One region of the Pelosinus fermentans DSM 17108 genome, then DNA from elsewhere that is predicted to be linked to it. Evidence: riboswitches for the same ligand, from Rfam matches in the RefSeq annotation. Region 1 holds a riboswitch; each other region holds the start of a gene.
The links. A riboswitch is a leader RNA that binds a small molecule or an ion and turns the genes downstream of it on or off. The one in region 1 is predicted to bind S-adenosylmethionine.
Positions count from the first base shown of each region.

Region 2: another riboswitch for S-adenosylmethionine. It lies ahead of metK (methionine adenosyltransferase); the one in region 1 lies ahead of FR7_RS24230 (hypothetical protein).
Region 3: another riboswitch for S-adenosylmethionine. It lies ahead of metF (methylenetetrahydrofolate reductase [NAD(P)H]); the one in region 1 lies ahead of FR7_RS24230 (hypothetical protein).

Region 1 covers NZ_AKVN02000001.1:3,254,995-3,262,968, forward strand. The annotation lists gene FR7_RS15030 (MarR family winged helix-turn-helix transcriptional regulator) at 458-928, shown strand; gene FR7_RS15035 (HipA family kinase) at 936-1,724, opposite strand; gene FR7_RS15040 (hypothetical protein) at 1,812-2,390, opposite strand; gene larE (ATP-dependent sacrificial sulfur transferase LarE) at 2,562-3,374, opposite strand; gene FR7_RS24230 (hypothetical protein) at 3,477-3,797, opposite strand; SAM riboswitch class I at 3,760-3,860, opposite strand; partial or broken gene purD (phosphoribosylamine--glycine ligase) at 4,027-5,294, opposite strand; gene purH (bifunctional phosphoribosylaminoimidazolecarboxamide formyltransferase/IMP cyclohydrolase) at 5,349-6,890, opposite strand; gene purN (phosphoribosylglycinamide formyltransferase) at 6,910-7,518, opposite strand; gene purM (phosphoribosylformylglycinamidine cyclo-ligase) at 7,511-7,974, opposite strand, start outside.
Region 2 covers NZ_AKVN02000001.1:2,373,752-2,381,725, reverse strand. The annotation lists gene fmt (methionyl-tRNA formyltransferase) at 1-261, opposite strand, end outside; gene def (peptide deformylase) at 267-764, opposite strand; gene priA (primosomal protein N') at 806-3,238, opposite strand; gene metK (methionine adenosyltransferase) at 3,466-4,656, opposite strand; SAM riboswitch class I at 4,716-4,819, opposite strand; gene coaBC (bifunctional phosphopantothenoylcysteine decarboxylase/phosphopantothenate--cysteine ligase CoaBC) at 4,876-6,072, opposite strand; gene rpoZ (DNA-directed RNA polymerase subunit omega) at 6,082-6,288, opposite strand; gene gmk (guanylate kinase) at 6,310-6,924, opposite strand; gene remA (extracellular matrix/biofilm regulator RemA) at 6,949-7,215, opposite strand; gene FR7_RS10800 (YicC/YloC family endoribonuclease) at 7,256-7,974, opposite strand, start outside.
Region 3 covers NZ_AKVN02000001.1:144,705-152,678, reverse strand. The annotation lists gene FR7_RS00720 (homocysteine S-methyltransferase family protein) at 1-2,005, opposite strand, end outside; gene FR7_RS00715 (hypothetical protein) at 2,010-2,690, opposite strand; gene metF (methylenetetrahydrofolate reductase [NAD(P)H]) at 2,739-3,605, opposite strand; SAM riboswitch class I at 3,710-3,813, opposite strand; gene FR7_RS00705 (ParA family protein) at 4,081-4,851, shown strand; gene FR7_RS00700 (ParB/RepB/Spo0J family partition protein) at 4,841-5,752, shown strand; gene hydF ([FeFe] hydrogenase H-cluster maturation GTPase HydF) at 5,865-7,094, shown strand; gene FR7_RS00690 (DUF554 domain-containing protein) at 7,495-7,974, shown strand, end outside.

The DNA.
Region 1 (7,974 bases):
ATTATTATCGTAATGGGAAGAGCAATATAGCGCTGCTCTGTTCCCAGTACAACACTAGTTGTACTCATTCGTATTATCGTAACTGACTATATATATAATTGTGGCTCACCCTTCATTAACTGCTGTAATCGAACCACCCCATTCCAATCTCATATTTCTTCCTTCGTACTTTTTACTTTTTATCCTCCTTTCTTGAATTAAGCTTATTATATTACAAATAAACTTAATTTTCAATCTATTTTTTAAAAATTTCATAGTTAAATTTCTACAGTAAATTGATGCTTATGCTTTACTATCTTTGAAATAAATAAACAGTATATATATTTCCATTACTGATAAAGTAACAATCTAAATTGTTTTTATGCATCATTTCTACAAAGAAATTTCAAATTATAGTTGCTCTCTCATTCCTAATGTCGCTATTATATATAGTATAATTGTCTTAAGGAGGAGCAGCATGCAGAAAATACCCTACATTGGAAAATGGATCTCTGGTTTATATAGAATTGGACAATCTTTTTTTGATCATCATTTAGGAACTTACAGTCTAGGAAGCGGTAATGGATATTACGCTTGCCTCACTTTCCTTTATCAGCAGGAAGGAGTTACGCAAGATACAATCAGCAAGCATGTAGCAATTGACAAAACAACCATTGCTCGCGCGATTATGAAATTAGAATCACTAGGATATATTGAACGGCATGTTGATAGACTCGATCGCCGCGCCAACCAAGTATATCTAACCGAAAAAGGCCGATCATTTCAACCGATTCTTGAATCCACGCTAACACAATGGACTACGTCTCTCACACGAGGCTTTACACCGGAAGAAATACAAATGACATATATACTTCTCGAAAAAATGACTCAAAATGCACTTCTCATCAAAGAAAATTTAAATTCTCAAGAAAAATCTTCGCAAAAATAATACTATACTACTCTTTCGATCCACCTCTTGACTTAGGAATTTGTTTATACAATGCTTGTTCAATATTCTTTACCATATCCCGGCGTAAGATCACATAATTGATCAATGCTTGCCGTTCACTATCATCTGGCAGCCATTCTTCTGGAATTTGAGCAACGATTTCACAAATGGATTCATAGCTCATTTCCTTTACTTTTCTCACATAGGGGGAAAAATGCGACGGTGAAAGCCAATCGTTAAGCAATAAGGCATAGGAATAACGATAATATGGTTGGATAATTCTACTGATACGATTAAGAAGAGCAATCGTCCATCTGGTAGTTCGAAATAAATGTGAATTATCAATCGCATATATTTTGTATCCTGATTTTTCCTTGTGCAATAAAAGATTTTTTCTATTATTAGTACGATCTCCATTGTGAAACATAGAATCAAATAATAAGATACCCGCCATTTCAGTAATGTTAACAGCGTTATGCAAATTGTCCTTTCCCACATATTCTGTATGATTCAGATACTGTGAGGCAAAATGCTGCCCTATAGGTGTACCCGCTGCTTGAAGCTTTGGACTTTGCCAGATAATGTCTTCCTCAATTTCAATACTCGAACTTACTGGAAAACATAAACCTAGCATTTCTCCCAGCTTTGCCGCTAAAAATTCATTTACCAATACTTTAGGCCCCAGTCGATTGTTCTGTAACTTAACAACATAAAACTTTCTATCATTAGCACGAAATAGTTGAGGCGCAGTGACTCCTATTCCCACGCTCCCAAAATGCTTCATCGCAATAAGCATATCCTCTACCTTCTCTCAACGTACTGCTAACTAAAAAAGACCCGGTACAAATGCATACCGAGTCTTTGACAATTAAGCATTATGAATTCAACAACATCGATCTCCAGAAACAGAGGTCAAAGCTTCAAGATTAACTACTGCAGATCGAATCCTTGAATCTGAAATCGGATCATTACTGCCCTGAGCAAAAATCTGTGAGTTAGAAATAATTGCCAAGCAATCATCGATGGCAATGAGCGTACCTTCAATAGCAAATCCACCAAGAGTTGTTATTACAACCCCATCACCGACCATACGGCATAATACTTTAACTAAATGGCGACTTTCCGTGCGCTCTGTTGCTTCTTCGGAATCAATTCGAGATGCCTCTGTGTTTAAATTTTCAAAAGGATCATCTACGATAGCGGTCCCTTTAGCAACTATGTTCCACAAATCTACCCGCGTGAAATCCACATGTAAGATTTCTCCCCCTGGAGTAAGAATTTCCACCGCATTGCAATCGGCTTCTATTCCTGGAGAAAGAATGGCAATACGACAATCTTCTACGGCCTGTAGATTACCAAAATATGCGAATCCATCAAAACCAAATAACACTATATCGGTATTTAATTCCCGTTCTAGTTCTCTAACGAGTGATTGATTCCGTAATTCTGTAAAAATGCTCATACACTATATACCCCCCTATGCGGTAATACTATTTAATTTAATTCTTACTATACTGTATGAGTAAGGAACTCATAGTGTTACTGTTTAAATCTGTTTTTAAAAAGTAATAAAAAATAGACAGGAAATTTTCTCCTGCCTATCATCAATATATTAGAATCATATATCTTACTATTAAACTAAAACTTCATTCATACTGCCACTTCGATATCCAGATAAATCAACAGCGACATATGTAAAGCCAATTTTTTTAAGTCCTTGCTCAATTTGCGCTGCTACCTCTGGAACCGTAATCATTCCAATATTTTCTGGTGACACTTCAATACGGGCAATATCTCCATGGTGACGTACTCGAACTTGCCCTGGACAAAACTTTTTTACTAATTCTTCAGCTTTTTCGATTTGACTAAGCCTCTCTGCCGTAATCGAAAGTCCATAAACCACCCTTGAGGAAAGGCAGGCAGCACTTAATTTATTCCAAGTCTGCAAGTTCCATTCCTTAGATATTTCTCGAATATCTTTTTTTGTTAAGCCAGCTTCGACTAAAGGGCTCCTTACATGGTCTAGTTCTTCCACCGCTTTAATCCCAGGACGATAATCGGATAAGTCGTCGACATTCGATCCATCCAATACCCAATTATAATTATTTTCTTTTGCCCATTCAACTAATACTGAAAATCGTTCTTGTTTACAGTAATAACAGCGTTGATTGTTATTCTCGACAAAATCCGGGCTATTTAATTCGCTAATATTTAAAAGTATGTGTTTAATACCAATTTCTTTCGCAATTTCAATTGCTTCTTTTTTTTCACTTTCCGGCAATGTCTCAGAATAAGCAGTAATAGCTATCGCCTTTTCACCAACAGCTCTTACTGCTGCTGCTGCTAAGAAACTGCTATCCACGCCTCCAGAAAAAGCTACGACAATACTCCCCAGTTCAGTTAATAAATGATTCAGTTTCTCCATTTTTTCAGTACTATTTCCCACTGTGATTCTCCTTTGTGCGCCAGTTTATAAGAAAATTCATATATCTTTTATTTACTTCTATATACCACGGCACTTTCCTTCCTGCCAATAAAATTTGATACCTTATATTCCATCCCCATCGACACCTTCCAAGGAAGGATAGTAAATATTCTGTACAAATTTAACCACAACACCGTTTCTTATAGTAATAATAATTTCTTCATTTCCCTGAGGAACTACTTTTATTTTCCTTGATGGTGGTATTACTATTTCTTTTCTATCTTCAACTGCAGCAACTGCAAGATGATTGCTCTGTGCCATTTGAATTCCTCCCTTATAATGCAAAAAAATGTTATTTAAATCTCCCATTTCATCTGAAAGGGGACTCAAATAACATTTTAGTCCTCTCTCATCTGTCAGGATAAATCCTGCTGGAATTAGCACCTCTGCATTGCTGCCGGTTGCCGGGTGTCATCGGGCCAGTCCCTCGACCACTCTTGATAAGAGTTTTCGTATTAAATTATTTATAAATATATCATGAAATAACACAGTTAGCAATCTTTTTCTCTGGCGTCAGTTTGTTTTTTTCATATATCAGCATAGACGTACTAACATAAGAAATGAATCATACTCCGCTCTGTTCTTTTTATCTCTTCGTGACCTTTGCAATTCGTTACTTTTTAATTGCCCGGTATGCAATGTCTTTTCGATAATGCATTCCTTTAAATTTTATAGATCCAATTGCCTGATACGCCTTATCTACTGCTTGTTTAATGGTCGAATCTGTAGCTGTTACACCAAGTACACGCCCACCACTCGTCAGTACCTGTCCGTCGCGGCTAGCGGTGCCAGCATGAAATACATAAGCACCTTGTTCTTCCGCTTTGTCGATACCGCTAATGATGTCACCCTTAGCATATTCTCCAGGGTACCCTCCTGCTGCTAACACTACACATACAGCAGCCTCATTCTTCCAATTAACAGAAGTATCTGCCAATGTACCAGCTATGCAAGCTTTCATAATCGTCACTAAATCGCTATCTAGCAAAGGTAGTACAACCTGGGTTTCAGGATCACCAAATCGGGCATTAAATTCAATGACTTTAGGACCATCTTCAGTCATAATCAGCCCTAAATATAAGCATCCACAATAGAAACATCCTTCACTTTCCATGGCAGCAATTGTAGGCTGCAAAATTTCTTTCAGAACCTGGGCACTGATCGCTGGGGTAATAATCGGAGCAGGTGCATAAGCGCCCATCCCCCCGTATTAGGTCCCTGATCATGATCAAAGACTCGCTTATGATCTTGAGCTGCCACCATCGGGATGATCGTCTTTCCATCAGTAAAAGCTAATATAGAAGCTTCCTCACCCACTAAAAATTCCTCTATGACCACCTGCCTGCCTGCCTGACCAAAGGCTCCGTCACACAGCATCATGTCAACCGCTGCTAGAGCTTCATCAATGGTCATTGCTACCACAACACCTTTACCAGCTGCCAATCCATCGGCCTTTACAACTACAGGCGCTCCTTGAGCGTTTATGTATGCCTTTGCCATATCAGCCTGAGTAAATACGGCAAATTTAGCCGTAGGAATATCATACTTCTTCATTAAATTCTTAGCAAAGGTTTTTGAACTTTCAATCTGGGCAGCAGCCTGGGTAGGACCAAAACAGGCAAGACCATTTGCCTGAAAAACATCTACGATACCATTTGATAAAGGAATTTCAGGACCTACTACAGTAAGTGTAACCTTTTGCTCTTTGGCAAAAACCACAAGGGCAGCATTATCCATGATATCAAGTTCTACGCACTCGGCGATTTTTGCAATCCCTGGATTGCCAGGGATACAGAATATTTTTTCTACATCTTTATTCTCTTTTAATTTAGACACTAATGCATGCTCACGTCCGCCGCCACCAATGACCAATAGATTCATGGCTAATCTCCCTTCCAATGGGCTGTTTGGCAACTGCCCCATAAATTGATATACTTAATGCTTAAAATGTCTTGTTCCTGTAAATACCATAGCAATTCCATGTTCATCAGCAGCTTCAATGGATTCTTGATCACGCACAGAACCGCCAGGCTGAATAATGACTTTGATTCCTGCTTTTGCTGCAGTATCCACCGTATCACGGAAAGGTAGAAATGCATCGGAAGCCATTACTGCACCGAAAGCTTTAGCACCAGCTTGTACTAAGGCAATGGCAGCAGCTCCTACACGATTCATTTGTCCTGCGCCAACACCTAATGTCTGATTCTCGTTAGCAATTACAATGGCATTGGATTTCACATGCTTTACCACTTTCCAAGCAAGCAGCAGCTGTTCCCACTCGTTTGTGCTTGGCTGAACTTTCGTAACAACTTTCATATCGTGACAACTCTCAACCGCTGTGTCTTTATCCTGCACTAACATACCACCTGAAACTGTTTTTATATCCACTTGTTTACTGCCCGCCTGCAGCCTTTCAGCCACGAGAAGACGAAGATTCTGTTTTTTCGTTAACAAATCCAATGCATCTTTGGTATAACCTGGAGCAATAACTGCTTCAGCAAATAATTTACTGATTTGTACAGCTGTTGCCACATCTACATCCCGGTTTAAGCCAATAATTCCACCGAAAGCAGATACGGGATCAGCCTGGTAGGCTTTTGCATAGGCTTCTGCCAAATCAACACCTACTCCCGTACCACATGGATTGGTGTGTTTTATAATCGTAGCTGCCGGTTTTTCAAATTCAGCGACAATGTTATAAGCAGATTCTATATCAACAATATTATTAAACGACAATTCCTTGCCATGCAGTTGCTGTGCATTTGCAACGCCTACAGCAGTAACATGTTTCTCCCGATAAAAGGCTGCCTGCTGCTGAGGATTTTCTCCGTAACGCAACGGCTGTACTTTTTCATAGACTACATGCACGGTTTCTGGAAAAGCTCCCTCTCCCAGCTGCCCTGCCAAGTAAGTTGCAATGCAAGCATCATATTCGGCAGTATGATGAAAAGCCTCTTTTGCTAATGCCATGCGATAGGCAGGTAAAATATCATTGTCTTGCGCCAACTGCTTTAAAATATCACCATATCGTGCTGGATTCACTACCACTGTTACATATTGAAAATTCTTAGATGCTGCACGAATCATAGCCGGACCGCCAATATCAATATTTTCTACAGCATCCTCCAGCAGCACATTCGGACGTTCTATCGTTTGGCGAAAAGGATATAAATTGACAACTACCATATCAATAGCTGAAATGTGATGTTTCTCCATGGCTTCTACATGAGCCTTATTATCACGAACGGCTAATATTCCACCATGAATATAAGGATTTAATGTTTTTACGCGACCATCCATAATTTCCGGAAAGCCAGTAATATCACTCACATATTTGACAGGAATTCCTGCTTCCCGCAATGTTTTCATCGTACCACCAGTAGAGATAATTTCCACACCATACTGATGTAATTGCTGGGCAAATTCAACAATACCTGTTTTATCTGAAACGCTAATAAGGGCACGCTTGATATTCATTTTTACTCCTCACTTGTAGCTATATAATTTTTACATTCCGGCCTTCGATACAAAGGCGCTGTTCACAATACAGACGAATTGCTTGAGGGTATAATTCATGCTCTACTGCCAAAATGCGTTCACTCAAGGTCTCTACCGTATCATCAGCAAGTATGGATACAGCCTGCTGCATGATAATCGGTCCTGTGTCCATACCTTCATCTACGAAATGTATAGTGCAGCCAGAAACTTTTGCTCCATAGGCAATCGCTTGTTCGTGAGCATCCAGCCCAGGAAAGGCAGGCAATAATGATGGATGAATATTCATAATACTGCCTGAGAAAAGATTAACGAAGTACGCACTTAAAATACGCATGAATCCTGCTAATACCACTAAATCTACATGATATAAAGTAAGCTTTTGCGCAATGGCTGCTTCAAACTCTTGTTTTGACGTAAAATTCTTGCGTTCAATGCATATTGCCGGAATGCCCTTAGCCGCTGCATGTTCCAGCACTTTGGCATTTGCCTTGTCACTAATCACTAGACCAACTTTAGCATCAAGCAGTCCAGCATCAATGCTATTACAAATGGCCTGCATATTGCTCCCCCGTCCGGAAGCCAATATACCCAGTATGGTTTTACTCACCAAAGATGCCACCTTTCAGTACCGTCTCCTTGGCTCCCTGCGTTACTTGACCAATGATAAAAGATGCTTCACCTCTTGCAGAAAGATCATCTTGAATCTCTTTGACGTCAGCTGGAGAAACAACCAATATCATACCAATCCCCATATTGAAGGTTCGATACATTTCCGTCCAAGCTACATTTCCCCACTGCTGCAATAGAGCAAATACAGGTGGCTTAGGCCAGCTTTCTGTATCCACCATAGCGCCGCAGCCTTCAGGCAATACGCGAGGAATATTTTCGTAAAAACCACCACCAGTTATATGCACCATGCCTTTTATTGCAAATTTTTCGATTAAAGGCAAACAAGCCTTAGGATATAACTTAGTAGGAATTAATAATTCTTCTCCTAAGGTCTTTTGTAATTCAGGAACGAATTGATTGATATCCATTTGCTTTACATCAAAACAAATCTTTC
Region 2 (7,974 bases), 880 kb from region 1:
AACAACAATGATATCAGGTTTTAAAGAGAACAACACATCTTGAAATACAGGATCTTTTACTTTATTAGGCTGCAATACAGGTATGTCATAGGAAATCGCGGCCTGCTTCACCGGGGACTCTGCCAGTTTTTGTCCTCGCCCTTTAGGGCGATCAGGCTGGGTTACCACTGCAACAACATTATATTCTTCTTTAACTAATGCATCTAAACAAGGAACAGCAAAATCTGGCGTCCCCATAAATACGACTCTTAATTTTGACATATCAATTACCCCTTATGAATGGTTTTTGCTTTTTCGATAAATAATATGCCATCCAAATGATCGATTTCATGCTGCAGGGCCCTAGCTAACAAACCAGTTCCTGTAATCGTTATATTTTTACCAAAACGATTTAAGCCTGTAACGGTAACTTCAGAAAACCTCTCAACTTCACCAAAAACCCCAGGAACACTTAAACATCCTTCATTACCCAATTCACAGTCTTCACTTTTTTTTATAATAATTGGATTTATTAATTCGATGAGTTCATCATCCACATCCAAAACAATAACCCTAAGAGATACGCCAACCTGCGGAGCGGCTAATCCAACTCCATCAGCATTATACATAGTTTGGGCCATATCATCAATAAGTTTCCTTATTTTTTTATCAACGCGAGCTACAGGCTCAGCTATTTCTTTTAATACTTTGTCACCAGCTTTTCTAATTTCCATACAGTTATAATACCCTCCTACCTTGGATAAATCCTGCCCAAATTTTATCATAGAACTATACAAAAATCCACGCCTATACTAAACAAATTATTCTACATGATACTAACAGGTTCCACATCAATCATAACATCTGGACGTATGGTTAATCCCATAGATGTTATGTAAGCCCTCACATTCGTGAGATCCTTTGCTTTTATAATGATATTCATACGAAATATATCATTAACTTTAGCAATCGGAGCGGGAAACGGCCCTATTATTTCTACAGTCTTACTTTCCGCCATTAAGCTTCGCAATTCTTTGATTATTTGCTCAGCCTGATTGCGAGCCATACTTTCTTCTTTAGCCTGAACTGTTAATTTTATGATTTGTCCATAAGGTGGATAACAAAGCGCTTTGCGGTACACAATCTCAGATTCATAAAAACTTTGATAATCCTGATTAGCTCCTGCCTGTACTGCATAATGCTCAGGATTATAAGTCTGTACTACGACCTTTCCTGCCTTATCACCGCGGCCTGCACGACCTGCCGCCTGAGTTAGCAACGCATATACGCGCTCCGCTGCTCTAAAGTCTGGTAAATTTAATATACTATCAGCTGCTATAATGCCAACGGCCGTCACATTTTTCACGTCATGCCCTTTAGCCACCATCTGTGTCCCCAGTAAAAGATCATATTCGCCTTTAGCAAATGCCTCTAAAATACGATCATAGGCCATTCTTCCACCTGTTGTATCCTGATCCATCCGCACTACGCGGATATGGGGAAACAATGTTACTATTTCCTCTTGCAGCTTTTGTGTGCCGGTTCCAAAAAAACGAATATAGCGGCTATTACATTCAGGGCAAATATCCGGAACCGTTTCAATACACTGGCAATAGTGACACTTCAGCTTCTTCCCTACAGAATGATACACCAGAGAAATATCGCAATGCTTACAACGTACAATATGTCCACATTCCCGACACATGACGAAGGTAGCATAACCACGACGATTCAGTAAAATAATAGCTTGTTCGCCACGACTTATAGTCTCTTGCAGCAGTTCTTGCAAGGGAAGTGATATGACACTTCGTCTCTTCTTACGCAATTCTTCCCGCATATCAACGATAGTGACTGCGGGCAAATTTGCATTAGCTATGCGCTTTGACATAAGTAGCAAGGTATGTTGGCCCATTTGAGTCTGAAAATAAGTCTCGATTGCTGGCGTAGCGCTGCCCATGATGACCACCGCACCAGACAAAGTAGCTCTCGTAATAGCGACTTGTCTTGTATGATAACGAGGTGTTTCTTCTTGTTTGTACGTAAATTCATGTTCTTCATCCATAATAATAATACCGACATCTGGCAAGGGTGCAAAAATAGCAGAACGTGCACCAATTACAATGCCAGCTTGCTTGCCTCGAAGTCGCTGCCAAGCATCATAACGTTCGCCAGTAGACAATTTACTATGCATCACAACAACATCATCTCCAAATCTAGCTTTAAATCTTGAGACAATTTGACTGGTAAGAGCAATCTCAGGAACAAGAACAATAGCTTGGCGATTCTTTTGACGCGCAGCCGCTACCGCTTCAATATACACCTGTGTCTTTCCACTGCCAGTAATACCATGCAGTAAAAACGATTGAAACTTTCTTGCTTCCATCTTTGGCATAATTTTTTCTAATACTTGCTGCTGCTCTGCTGTTAATGATATATCATTCTTTGCTTTACATATATCCGCATAACTATCACGTACCACTTGAACTTTTTCAAGTTTTATAAGACCGTCCTGTACTAATTTTTTTACAGTTTCATGACTGGTATTACTCTTTTTCAATTCATCAGATGCCAATTGCCCGTGATCTATCAAGTATTGGAGCAAACGGCATTGTGCTGGCTTTTTTGCCAACTTGCTAATTTGTTCTCGAGTTGCTTCAGCATCCATTAGTAAACTCATTATCGTTTTATAACGGTGTGTACCCATTTTTTTTGCAATTGATTCAGCGATTATGATCTTATTTCTCACTAAGTATCTTATTGCTTTCAAAACGCTTGGGCCAAATTTCTTTTCCAGTTTAACAGACAGAATAGGGCTGTGCGTCTCTATATATGACAGCACTTGGCTATATTCTGGATATTTAGCAGATAAGGCAACCAGTGTTGTTTCTGTATCCACTTCCATCTCGACAGAATAAGCAACAACACTTTTCACACCGGATTTTCCTGGAATAAATAAACGCATGGCATCTACTAAATTACAAAGATAATATTCACTAATCCATCTAGCTGTATGCATCATATGCTCGTCAAACCATTTGTCATTATCTAGTATATCGATAATTGGCTTTAACTCAATACGATTCGAGTCTTCCTCTATTATAATATCAATAACAAAACCTTCTAATTTACGATTACCAAAAGGTACTAAAACACGCCACCCTGCATCAACATAATCCAAATGATCAGGGATGCTATAAGAAAAAGCTTTATTAATATTTTTAGTTGTAATGTTTATTAAGACTTGAGCAATACGTTGCATATTTACCACCATTCGCTATTAATAGTCTTTTAAAGGTATTTCTTTTAGAGGATTCAGCTTGCCTATTTATATCTTAACACGATTTTATAGCATATAACTGCATTTTTACCTTCATAATTATCATAAAATTAAAAAGAGGGAAGCTCATTGTTCCCTCTTTTTTGGCTATAGCATATACAATTCCCATGAAATTCAGAAAAATCCTGCTAAAACAGCTAACATCCCAATTATAGATTAGCCTCTTTACGAAGGGTTTCTGCTTTATCGGTCCTTTCCCATGGTAAATCCACATCCGTACGACCAAAATGCCCGTAAGCTGCTGTTTGGCGGTAGATAGGGCGACGTAAATCTAACGCTTTAATAATACCAGCCGGACGCAAATCGAAATGTTTTTTAATAAGCTCAGCAATTACATCTTCATCCACCTTAGCAGTCCCAAAAGTTTCTACCATAATCGATACTGGATGAGCCATACCAATCGCATAGGCTAGCTGAATTTCACATTTATCTGCCAATCCTGCTGCAACAACATTTTTAGCTACATAACGTGCAGCATAAGCGGCAGAGCGGTCAACTTTGGTACAATCTTTACCAGAGAAGGCACCACCACCATGACGAGCCATTCCGCCATAGGTATCAACAATTATTTTGCGACCAGTCAAACCAGCATCACCTTGTGGTCCACCGATTACAAAACGACCTGTCGGATTGATATAGTATTTGGTTTTCTCATCTAATAATTCTGCTGGAACAATCGGAGCAATTACTTTCTCAATCAGATCTTTTTCAATGGTTGCCAGTTCAACTTCAGGACCATGCTGAGTTGATATAACAATGGTATCAACACGAAGAGGTTTACCGTCTTCGTATTCTACTGTAACTTGAGTTTTACCATCAGGACGCAGATAACTTACTTCCTCATTTTTGCGCACCTCTGCTAAACGCCGAGCCAATTTATGAGCCAGAGCAATTGTCAATGGCATGTATTCAGGAGTTTCATTGGTAGCATAACCAAACATCATTCCTTGGTCACCAGCCCCAATGGATTCAATTTCGTCCATTTGACCTCGTTTAGCCTCTAAAGACTTATCAACGCCTAAAGCAATATCAGCTGATTGTTCTCCAATGGAAACCAGCACACCGCATGTATCTCCATCAAAACCATACTTTGCACGAGTATAGCCAATTTCTTTCACCGTGTCCCGTACAATTTTTGGAATATCCACATAACAACTTGTAGTGATTTCACCAACTACATGTACTTGCCCTGTCGTAATAAGCGTTTCACAAGCTACACGTCCCATTGGATCTTTTGCCATGATTGCATCTAATACACTATCTGAAATTTGATCTGCTATTTTATCTGGATGACCTTCAGTAACTGATTCTGATGTAAATAAAACTCTCTTTTTTTTCACAAATCATACCCCCATTTTTAATAAACAATAAAAAACACCCATAGGGAGGGTGTTACACTCTCCCATCTTGCGGATTATTCCGCAGGAATTGGCACCGTTTTGGATTTCCAAATGGTTGCCGCGGTTTCATTGGGCCAATCCCTCCACCAACTCTTGATGAGCATATCATATAAAATTGTATCAAATTAAATACTAATGTAAAATAATGAAAAAATCAACCTATTTTCGACATTCTGCGAGAATTTTATCCAAAATAATGTTTGCCATGTGTTCTTTGGACATTTTGGATAACTCTTCAATCCGCCCATCACGGTATAACACTTTCGCTATATTGTGATCTGCATTAAACCCAACGCCTGGAACAGATACATCATTAGCAATAATCATATCCAGATTTTTTTTAGCTAGTTTCTCCTGCGCATGAAGAACCAGCTGCTGAGTTTCCGCAGCAAAGCCAATTAGCATCTGCTGTTTTTTCAACTGACCAAGTTCTAATAATATATCAGGGTTTCTTTCTAAGACAAGCTGTAATGTATCGCCAGTCTTCTTAATTTTGTGTTCTGCAGTACTTTGTGGACGATAATCGGCTACAGCAGCAGCTTTGATTACAATGTCACTCTCATTATAATGCGCCAATACAGCCGCCCTCATATCTGATGCGGCTTCTACATATTCGACTTTAATTCCGCAGGCAGCTTTTAAATTGGTAGGTCCTGATATTAACGTAACAGTTGCTCCTCTTGCAGCAGCAGCACTTGCTAAAGCATATCCCATCTTCCCGCTAGAGCGATTGCCAATATATCTTACAGGATCAATCGCTTCTTTCGTGCCGCCAGCCGTAATCAAGATTTTCTTTCCTCGAAAATCATTTTGAACAACTATCAACTGATGAACTTTCTCTAAAATTGTTTTAGAATCAGGTAAGCGTCCTATTCCCTCTACACCACATGCTAGCATCCCGCTCTCTGGTATCATAAAATGATATCCTAACTCTATTAAACTACTGATATTTTTTTGAACGATCGGATTTAAATACATATTGGTATTCATAGCCGGAACAAATAAAACCGGAGCCGTTGTTGCCATTACCGTAGTTGTTAACATATCATCAGCAATACCATTTGCTATTTTACCAATCACATTGCCTGTAGCAGGCGCTAATAAAAATAAATCCGCTCTACTTGCTAAGGCAATGTGCTCAACATTCCAGTTGGTAGTTTCAGCCCACATATCAACAACAACTGGCTGTCCACTTATTTCACGAAAAGTCAACGGCGTAACAAAGTTAGCCGCTGACTGAGTCATGATAACATATATATTGGCACCTTGCTTTTTTAATTGACTTACAAGATCTACTATTTTATAAGCAGCAATGCCGCCAGCAACACCAACTACAATATTTTTTCCTTTCAACATGGAAACCTCCTATTTTATACCACTTTTGGTCCGTTCATAGGAAATTTTATCTTGTGCAACTTCTTCTAAAGCGATCGTCACCTGCTTATTGGATTTACTCTCAACTAAAGAAGTCGCCCCGTCCATAATCTCACGAGCCCGTTTTGCCGCAAGTACTACTAAAGTGTATTTACTATCAACTTTAGTAACTAATACATCTAATGATGGATATATCATAGTAGTCCCCCTAATTTTTATTTATTTGATATTTGTTAAAATTTCTTTTACTATATTACAGTTTCGTACTACTTGACACTTTTCCGCTGTAATAATGGCAGCCACTTTATTCGTTGCTACTTGGACCTTATCATTGACTACTACATAATTATAATTATGTACATATGACAATTCATTATTAGCACAACTTAACCTATTTTTGATTGCATCTAAGCTATCTGTCCCTCGTTTATGTATGCGATTAGCCAATTCATCTAAAGATGGCGGTGCTATATAGACAAATACACCTTGCGGAAATTTTCTTTTAATCTGCGTAGCTCCCTGTGCATCAATTTCTAAAACAACATCCTTGCCATCATTTAGTAATTGTTTTACTTGGCGACAGGGTGTTCCATAAAAGTTCCCATAAACCTCAGCCCACTCTAATAGTTCATCATCTTGAATCATATTCTGAAACTCGTCATGAGATACAAACCAGTAGTTAACTCCATGTTCTTCTCCAACACGGGCTTTGCGTGTAGTAGCCGATATAGAATAATGCAACCCAGGATAAGTACGCAGCAATTCTTGACAAATTGTCCCCTTACCTGCTCCCGACGGACCAGATAACACAAGTAAAATTCCTTCTTTTGCCACAACTGCGACTCCTTTCATTTTCTGCTATTCTGCAGTGTCTTCACTCGTTTCTTTACTGGCAAGACGATGCGCTACCGTTTCTGGTTGCACAGCGGATAAAATAACATGATCACTATCGGTTATGATCACGGCTCGGGTACGGCGTCCATAAGTTGCATCAATCAACATCCCCCGATCACGGGCCTCTTGGATAATCCTTTTAATGGGTGCAGATTCAGGACTCACAATCGAAATAATTCGATTAGCAGACACAATGTTACCAAACCCAATATTAATAAGTTTAATTTCCACAAAAAATCCCCCTTACGTTTGTATCCCAATATATCTTATATTACTCTATGTTTTGAATTTGCTCTCTGACCTTCTCAATTTCACTTTTAATTTCGACTATGATATTAGCAACATTAAAATCATTGGCTTTAGAGGCAATTGTATTGGTTTCACGGTTAATTTCCTGCACAATAAAATCTAATTTTCTGCCAACTGCATCATCGGCATTCAATGCAGCCCGAAACTGCGTTAAATGACTTTTTAAGCGCACTAACTCTTCTGTAATACTGGTACGATCCGCAAATATAGCCGTTTCTTGTAGTAGGCGACCAGCATCAGGTTCTTCACCGATTGTAGCCAGCAATTCTCGCATGCGACTCAGTATTTTCTCTTTATATTCAACCAAAACCTGGGGTGCACGTTTTTCTACGGCAGTAATATATGATTCAATATCCGTAATACGCAAGACTAAGTCCTGCTGAATGTTTCGCCCTTCCGCTAAACGCATACTCATGAGATTAGTAAGTGCCATATCAACTGCCTGGGTTAGCTTCGGCCACAAGATTAAAACATCTTCCGTTACTTCTTCAACCTTAATCACATCTGGAAATTTAGCAATCTGCTGAATATTATCATTTACTGCTATAGAAAATAAATCCCCTAAATCTTTTAAAGCCTTATTATAGGCTATTGCTAACTCTTTGTCAATTCGCACAGCCTTTTTCTTTTGCCCATATTCATCCATCGTTATAAAAACATCAATCCGGCCTCTTGCTAGCA
Region 3 (7,974 bases), 3.1 Mb from region 1:
TTGTTGCATGAGCCGGCAGTTCTTTTTTTATTGTAAGGAAGGCGGCGCGCATGCTTTCGGCAGCTAATAATACTTGGGGGAGAAAACATTGTCCATTGCCAAAAGCGATACCAACTTTATTCATGGCCGTTGTTAATGCTTGCTCACTAATATCAATGGATTTATGTCCTTCTCTTAATGCCTGCTCTACTAAAGGAACAACCGCTTCTTTTTCTCCAGATACAATAGCAAGATGGATTTGTTCAATAATGTTTTTAGGTGTAAGAGGGGCAGCTCTTTCTTCGGATTGACTAGTAGGGGCATAATTTACGCTGTAGGATCTGCCGCTGGGATCATCTCCTAAAAGCAAAGCGGAAGCTGCTAAGGTTTGCTGCATGAGAGGATCATACGGATTTAGAATGGGCGCATCAAGTCCGGCATCTAATGCCATTGCACAAAAGGTTGCATTAATAATATCTCGCCTGGGCAGTCCAAAAGAAATATTACTAAGACCCATTGTAGTTGGGTAACCAAGATGCTGGCGATACAATTTCAATGTGGCAAGAGCTTCAAGACCAGCCCTGGCATCTGCCGCGGCTGTTAGGATGAGAGCATCTAGTACAAAATCCCCGGGTTTGAGACCCGTTTCAAATGCTTTATGAATAATTTCTTGTATTACTACTAACCGATCTTGTGCGGTTTTAGGGACTCCAGCTGGACTAATCGGTAAACAAAGGATAGCAGCTCCATATTTTTTGGCCAGAGGTAAAAAAGACTTTAAGCGTTCTGGTTCTGCACTTACTGAGTTAATCAACGCCCTGCCAGGATACGCCTTCAAGCCTGCTTCTAACGCATTTACATCGGTTGTATCAATTACCAAAGGAACATCTACCAGCATTGATAACTCTTGAATTGCATACTGCATGGCCTTGGCCTGGTCAATTCCTGGAACCCCCATATTTACATCTAGAAGGTGTGCACCTGCACGGACTTGAGACAAGGCTTCTTTTTTTACGGAAATAAATTGTCCCGCGGCAATATCGGCTGCTAATTGTTTGCGGCCTGTAGGATTAATCCGTTCACCAATAATGACAGTGGGATGACCAGCGCCCAGGTAAATGGTTTTACTGCGGCTGGTTAAGGCGGTAGACTTTTTCGCTGATTGAACCGTGGGTAAATCGGATAGGGCGAGATGTTTTACGGCTTGGTATATAGATTTAATGTGCTGGGGGGTAGTGCCGCAGCAGCCGCCAACATAACGGGCACCTGCAGCAACTAATTTTTTAGCCCAAAGTCCCATTTCCTCAGGCTGCATGGGAAAAACAGTTTGTTTATTGATTAGGCTGGGCATTCCTGCATTGGCTTGAACACTGATTGGACAATTTGTAGTCTGTGCTATTTTTTCTACAATTGGCAGTAATTGTGCAGGACCTAAGGAACAATTTACACCAATGATATCAGCACCCATTGCTTCTAAAATGATCGTTGCCGTTATGGGATCAGTACCAGTTACAGTTCTTTCATCAGCACCAAAGGACATTTGACAAATAACAGGTTTTTTAGAAGCAGCTTTTGCTGCAAGTAAAGCTGCACGCATTTCTTGAATATCAATAATCGTTTCAATTAGAATCATATCTACGCCAGCTTGATCTAAGGCAGAAATTTGCTCAAAAAAAACGTTGTACGCATCATCGAAGGATAAATCTCCTAAAGGAACAATTAATTTACCTGTAGGACCTACAGAACCTGCTATCTTAGTATCAGGACCACAGGCAGCCCGGGCTGCCTGAACAGCGGCAGTATTAAGCAAAGCAACCTTTTCTTCTAAGCCATAATGGGTTAATTTTATCCGATTTGCTCCAAAGGTATTTGTTTCAATAATATCGGATCCGCTATCGATATAACTTTTATGTATAGCCGTAATCACGGCTGGCTGCTCTTGATTCCATAATTCGGGACAATATCCCGGCGGTAATCCTGCATTTTGTAACATCGTTCCCATGGCACCGTCAAAAATATAAATCATAATTTCAATCCTTTCTAGATAGACAATTTATTTGCTGGCATTGATCACATTTAGAACCTTCGATTGTTTCTTTATGGGGGAGGTTTGATACAGTTGGTGTTAACCCAATCACAGCTGTAATGGATTTACGGGGGAGAAGCATACATGCCGAAGTGGCTGTTATATTAATTTCATCCCCATGTGCTAACGTTAAGATTTGAGGTTGAACCCTAATATCCCATTGTCCATAGCCTGGGCTAAAGCGGAATAGAGTGGTATACCCTTGCTTATTTTCGTCCTGCTTAATAAGCTCACAAGCTTGATCGGCAGCCAGTTCTACAGCCGTTGTGCCTGCTGCATCTAATAACAAGCCTAAGGTATATTCGTTTTTGCTGAAGTATTCACTTACGAGCTTCTCTAAATCAGGTCCTATGGTAACTGCAATAACGGCAACCTTTAAAGAGTTCGCCAAGTGTTTACTAATAACGGTTGGAGGAAGTGATAAAGGTTCAGGGCTCATAATTGTAGAAGTACTGGCATCATAATCATAGATCTGCCAGCTTGCTTTTGGTTGGGAGATGATCTGTGCTTCTGTACAAGCTTGATCAAGTAAGCGCTGGGGGAATTCAGTACATTTCGTAAGACCTGAATAACGTTTTAATTCACTCATATCTAGCGTTTGGATTGTTGGATTGTAAATTGGCACAGTATCCCTCCTTTAACCGTATCAAGACATTTTAAGTATAAGCAATATTTAACGCAAATTTGTTTGTTGAATAATGGTTTTGGATTGTTCTAGTTTGTTCATTGTATATAGATGTATACCATCTACCTGATTTGCTACCAAATCTGTAATTTGGCTGCAAGCATATTCAATCCCTGCTTTTTCAAAATCTAAAGATGAATGTTCATATTTTTCAATGATGTTTTGTAGGGGTTTAGGAATAGAAGCACCGCACAATCCTTTAATCCTGCCTACTTGTTTGCTATTTAGCAATGGCATGATCCCGGCACTGACAGGGATTGTGATATTCACTTGTTTAATTCGGTCAAGAAAATCATAAAAAATGGCATTATCAAAAAACATTTGTGTAATTAGAAAATCTGTACCGCTATTTACCTTTTCTTTTAGGTGAAGAAGATCTGTATTCAAATCAGGACATTCTGGGTGTCCTTCTGGATAAGCGGCGGCAGCAATGCAAAAATCATGATTGGATTTAATATGGGCGATTAAATCTTTTGCATATTGATAAGTATTTTCTCTTCCTTTATCATTGTTTTTATTTATTGGATAATCGCCTCGCATAGCTAATATATTTTCAATATTATGAGCTTGCAGTTGATTTAACATTAGATCAATATCATCTTTGTGGGAGTTGATGCAAGTTAAATGAGCTAAGGCCTCGACGCCATACGTATTTTTAATTTTATCTGCCGTTTCAATGGTGCGGTCTGAAGCACTGCCTCCGGCTCCATAGGTAATACTAGTAAAATCAGGATTGAGGGTTTGTAAGCCCTCTGTTGTTTTAAAAATAGATTCTAAGGTGACGGTTTGTTTTGGCGGAAAAATTTCAAAAGAGACAAGGGTTTTTCCTTTATTAAATCGATCAGAAAGTTTCATGAATAACCTCACATTATTTATAATTTATTAGTTTGAATAAAAATCTATGAATAAAACAGCCTCTTTCCTTTGAGGAAAGAGGCTGTTTTATCATCCGTTCTTTCCTCTTATCTTTCAGAACGTGAATTCTGCTGGATTTAGCACCATTTGCATTGCTGCCGGTTGCTGGGTGTCATAGGGCCAGTCCCTCGACCACTCTAGATAAGAGTATTTATTAAATTGGAATTCATGATAATATAAAATCGAATGATTGTCAATGTTTTTTAAATAATTATTAAATTGGTTAAATAATGGTATATTTACGGAGGGTATCTGCCATTTTTGGCAGGAGATAGTCTCTAGAGTGTGGAATGAATTAGCTTATAGAAATTAGAATCGAGAGGACAGTTTGTAAGTAGAAGACTAAGGCTTGTCCTGGATTCTAAAGACCTGGCATGTGCCTTAGTCTTTCTTAAAAAATGAATGAGAATATGGGGTGAACTACTTGGTGAAGGTAATTGCAATTGCCAACCAAAAAGGGGGTGTTGGAAAGACAACAACTTCTGTTAATTTAAGTGCATGTTTGGCTGATTTAGGGAAAAAAGTATTATTAGTGGATCTTGATCCACAAGGTAATTCTACGAGTGGTTTTGGTTTTGATAAAACCAAGATGAAACAGTCTGTTTATGATGTGCTAGTTAATGATGTACCGATTGAAGGCGTTATTTTACAAACCAAAATTGAAAATCTAATGCTGTTACCCGCTACGATTCAGCTGGCAGGAGCGGAAATCGAGTTGGTATCTATTATGTCTCGAGAAACGAAGCTAAAAAGGGTTTTGGATAAAGTGAAGTACAGTTATGATTATGTTATTATTGACTGCCCTCCTTCTTTAGGGTTATTGACTATTAATTCATTAACCGCCGCTAATTCCGTCTTAGTACCAATTCAATGTGAGTTTTATGCATTGGAAGGGTTATCCCAGCTGATGAATACAATTACCCTTGTTCAGAAGAATCTAAATCCGGCATTGTCTTTGGAAGGGGTAGTTCTGACAATGTTTGACGCCAGGACAAACTTGTCTATTCAAGTCGTAGATGAAGTGAAAAATCATTTTCGACATAAGGTATACCAAACGATTATTCCCCGGAATGTTCGTCTTAGTGAAGCACCTAGCCATGGACAGCCTATCACTCGATATGATCCTAAATCTAAAGGGGCAGAAGTGTATACAGATTTAGCTAAAGAGGTGATTGATGATGAATAATAATTCTCAGAGAGGATTAGGCCGGGGATTGGATGCCTTGTTTTCTAGTTCAAAAGGAGTGGATGCAGAGTCTCTTATAAAGAATGTATCCATTTCAGAAATTATTCCCAATAAATTTCAGCCACGCCGGGTCTTTGATGAAACTGCATTGCTCGAATTAGTATCTTCTATTAGTCAATATGGCGTATTGCAACCCCTTGTAGTACGAAAAAGTAATAATATTTATGAATTAGTAGCTGGTGAGCGACGACTGCGTGCTTCTCAGCAAGCAGGTCTGAAAGAGATCCCTGTTATTATTAAAGATTATACAGATAGGGAAATGACGGAAATCTCTTTAATTGAAAATATACAAAGAGAAGATTTAAATGCCATTGAAGAAGCTCTTGCCTATCGTCGTTTAATGGATGAGTTTCGTTTAACCCAAGAAGAAGTTGCAAAAAAAATTGGTCGCAGTCGTTCTGTGATCGCGAATATGGTGCGTTTATTGAATTTACATCCCAAGGTACAAGATTATGTTTCACGTGGAACATTATCCATGGGACAGTCCAGACCCCTGTTAGCCTTAGAAACCCTCGAACTTCAATTAGAAGCAGCGGAAATCATTATTGAAAATGATTTGTCAGCAAGGGATGCAGAAGAATTAGTCAAACGAATAGCGGATAAAAAGAAACCAGCAAAACAACAACCGAAGAATGTAGAAGAGAAAAATTTTTTTGTGACAGAAGCTGAAGATCGACTTAAGATGATATTAGGTACACAAGTGAAAATTAAAGAAGGAAAATTCAAGAGCAAAATTGAAATCGAATTTTCTTCATCTGAAGATTTAGAACGCATTCTTGAAGTTTTAAGTGGTGATGAATCACCGGCTCCTAGTAAGTCTCGAGGAACCTTCGCAGTATAAAAATAAAAAGTGTCAAATTATGTTTCACGTGAAACATAATTTGACACTTTTTGTAAAACATAAAGATATGCAATATGAATTAGTAATATATTGCGAATAAAGGAGAATTAACATGCAGGAAACACCAAAAGCATCACGTTTGCACATTGCAATTTTAGGAAGGCGTAATGCAGGCAAATCTAGTTTAATCAATGCACTGACAAACCAAAAAGTTGCTTTAGTATCAGATGTTCCAGGGACAACAACAGATCCCGTATATAAAGCGATGGAGATTCTACCAATTGGTCCGGTTATGATTATTGATACTGCAGGTATTGATGATAGCGGATGCCTTGGTACATTACGAGTAGAACGCACCATGAGCGTATTAAATAAAGCGGATTTAGTGATAATTGTATTGGAAGCTGAAAGCGGCATAACCCAGTATGAAAAAGCTTTAATAGAAGGTATTAAGGTAAAGAAAATACCTATTGTTGGAGTCATAAACAAAACTGATAAAATTACGATAGCAGCGGAATTAGTAATGAAGTGGAGTAAGGAGTTTAGTATTCCCTTGCTGCCTACTAGTGTAAAGAATAATCAGGGTATTGAAGAATTGAAAAAATTAATTATTACCTATGCTCCGCCAGGTTGGCAGGGACCGCCTGTGATTGGGGACCTCATCCAAGCCAAGGATACAATAATTCTAGTGACTCCCATTGATTCAGCAGCGCCGAAAGGGCGACTCATTTTACCCCAAGTTCAAACTATCCGTGATATTCTTGACCATGATGGTGTGACAATCGTGGTGAAAGAAACAGAACTAAAACAGGCAATTGAAAATTTACGCAAACTACCTAGATTAATAGTTACAGATTCACAAGCTTTTGAGAGAGTTTCGGCAGAGACACCACCTGGTGTTATGTTAACATCTTTCTCTATATTATTTGCAAGACATAAAGGCGATTTGGAAACGTTAGTGTCTGGTGTTAAAAACATTGAGAAGTTAAAATCAGGGGATACCGTTTTGATTGCAGAAGCTTGTACCCATCATCAACAGGCGGATGACATTGGAACCGTTAAAATCCCTCGGTGGCTGCAAGAAAAAGTAGGCGGAGAGTTAAAATTTGAATGGGCTGCAGGCAGTCATTTCCCAGAAGATTTAAGTAAATATAGCTTAATTATACATTGTGGCGCTTGTATGTTAAACCGTAAGGAAATGCTTCATCGCCTTTCTGAAGTCTCAACTAAAGCGGTACCGGTAGTGAATTATGGAATTTTGATTGCTTATATAAATGGAATTTTAGAACAAGCGTTAGAGCCATTCCCTCATATACAAAGAATTTTGAGTGAATTAAATTAAATAATATGATAAAATGAAATGCAATTCGTATTAAAGCAATAGCAAAATGAACAATCAAATGGCGCAAAGGGAACGCTTAGGGATTTTTACCTTGCGTATCTTTTGCGTCCTTCGCTCTCTATCAATAACCTGGAAAGTATAAGCAGAAAAAGTAGTTAACCATGAAGGTCGCGAAGAAATGTAAAGATCGCTTTTTTGGAGTAAAACATTGAACCACAAAGGCACAATACCGCTAACGCGGCACACAAAGGAGTGCACAAAAAAATAAATAAAACCCCTTTGTGTCCTTTGCGTCTTTGTAGTTCCATTCGCTTTATCGGTTTTTTAAAGGGCGCGTAGTGTTTTGTCCATGCAAGTCAAGATTTCAGTAAAGATGCGGGAAGGGAGGGGGAAGAAGAAGATGAAGGGTACCTTAGTTAATGCAGCAGCTGTACTTGGTGGGGCAATTATTGGTTTAGCATTAAAGCAGCGGCTTTCTCAGCGCTATCAACATACACTAATGCACGGATTAGCTTTAGCTGTTGGTCTAATTGGTTTACAAATGGCTTTAAAGACACAAAATATATTGATCGTCATATTGAGTGTAGTAATTGGCGGTTTGCTTGGTGAGTTTTTGAACATTGATAAATGGTTGTCGAATTTTGGTGAATGGTTAACATTAAAGGCAGGTAGTAAACATGGCAGTGTTGGTGAAGGTTTTATTACAGGAAGTTTAGTATTTTGTATAGGAGCAATGGCAATTGTTGGCTCAATACAAGAAGGGCTAACGGGAGATGCTAGTACTTTGTATGCAAAGTCGATGCTGGATGCTGTCGCTTCAGCCGTCTTTGCATCAGGGCTGGGGATAGGTGTGGCCTTATCGAGTGTATCTATTTTACTA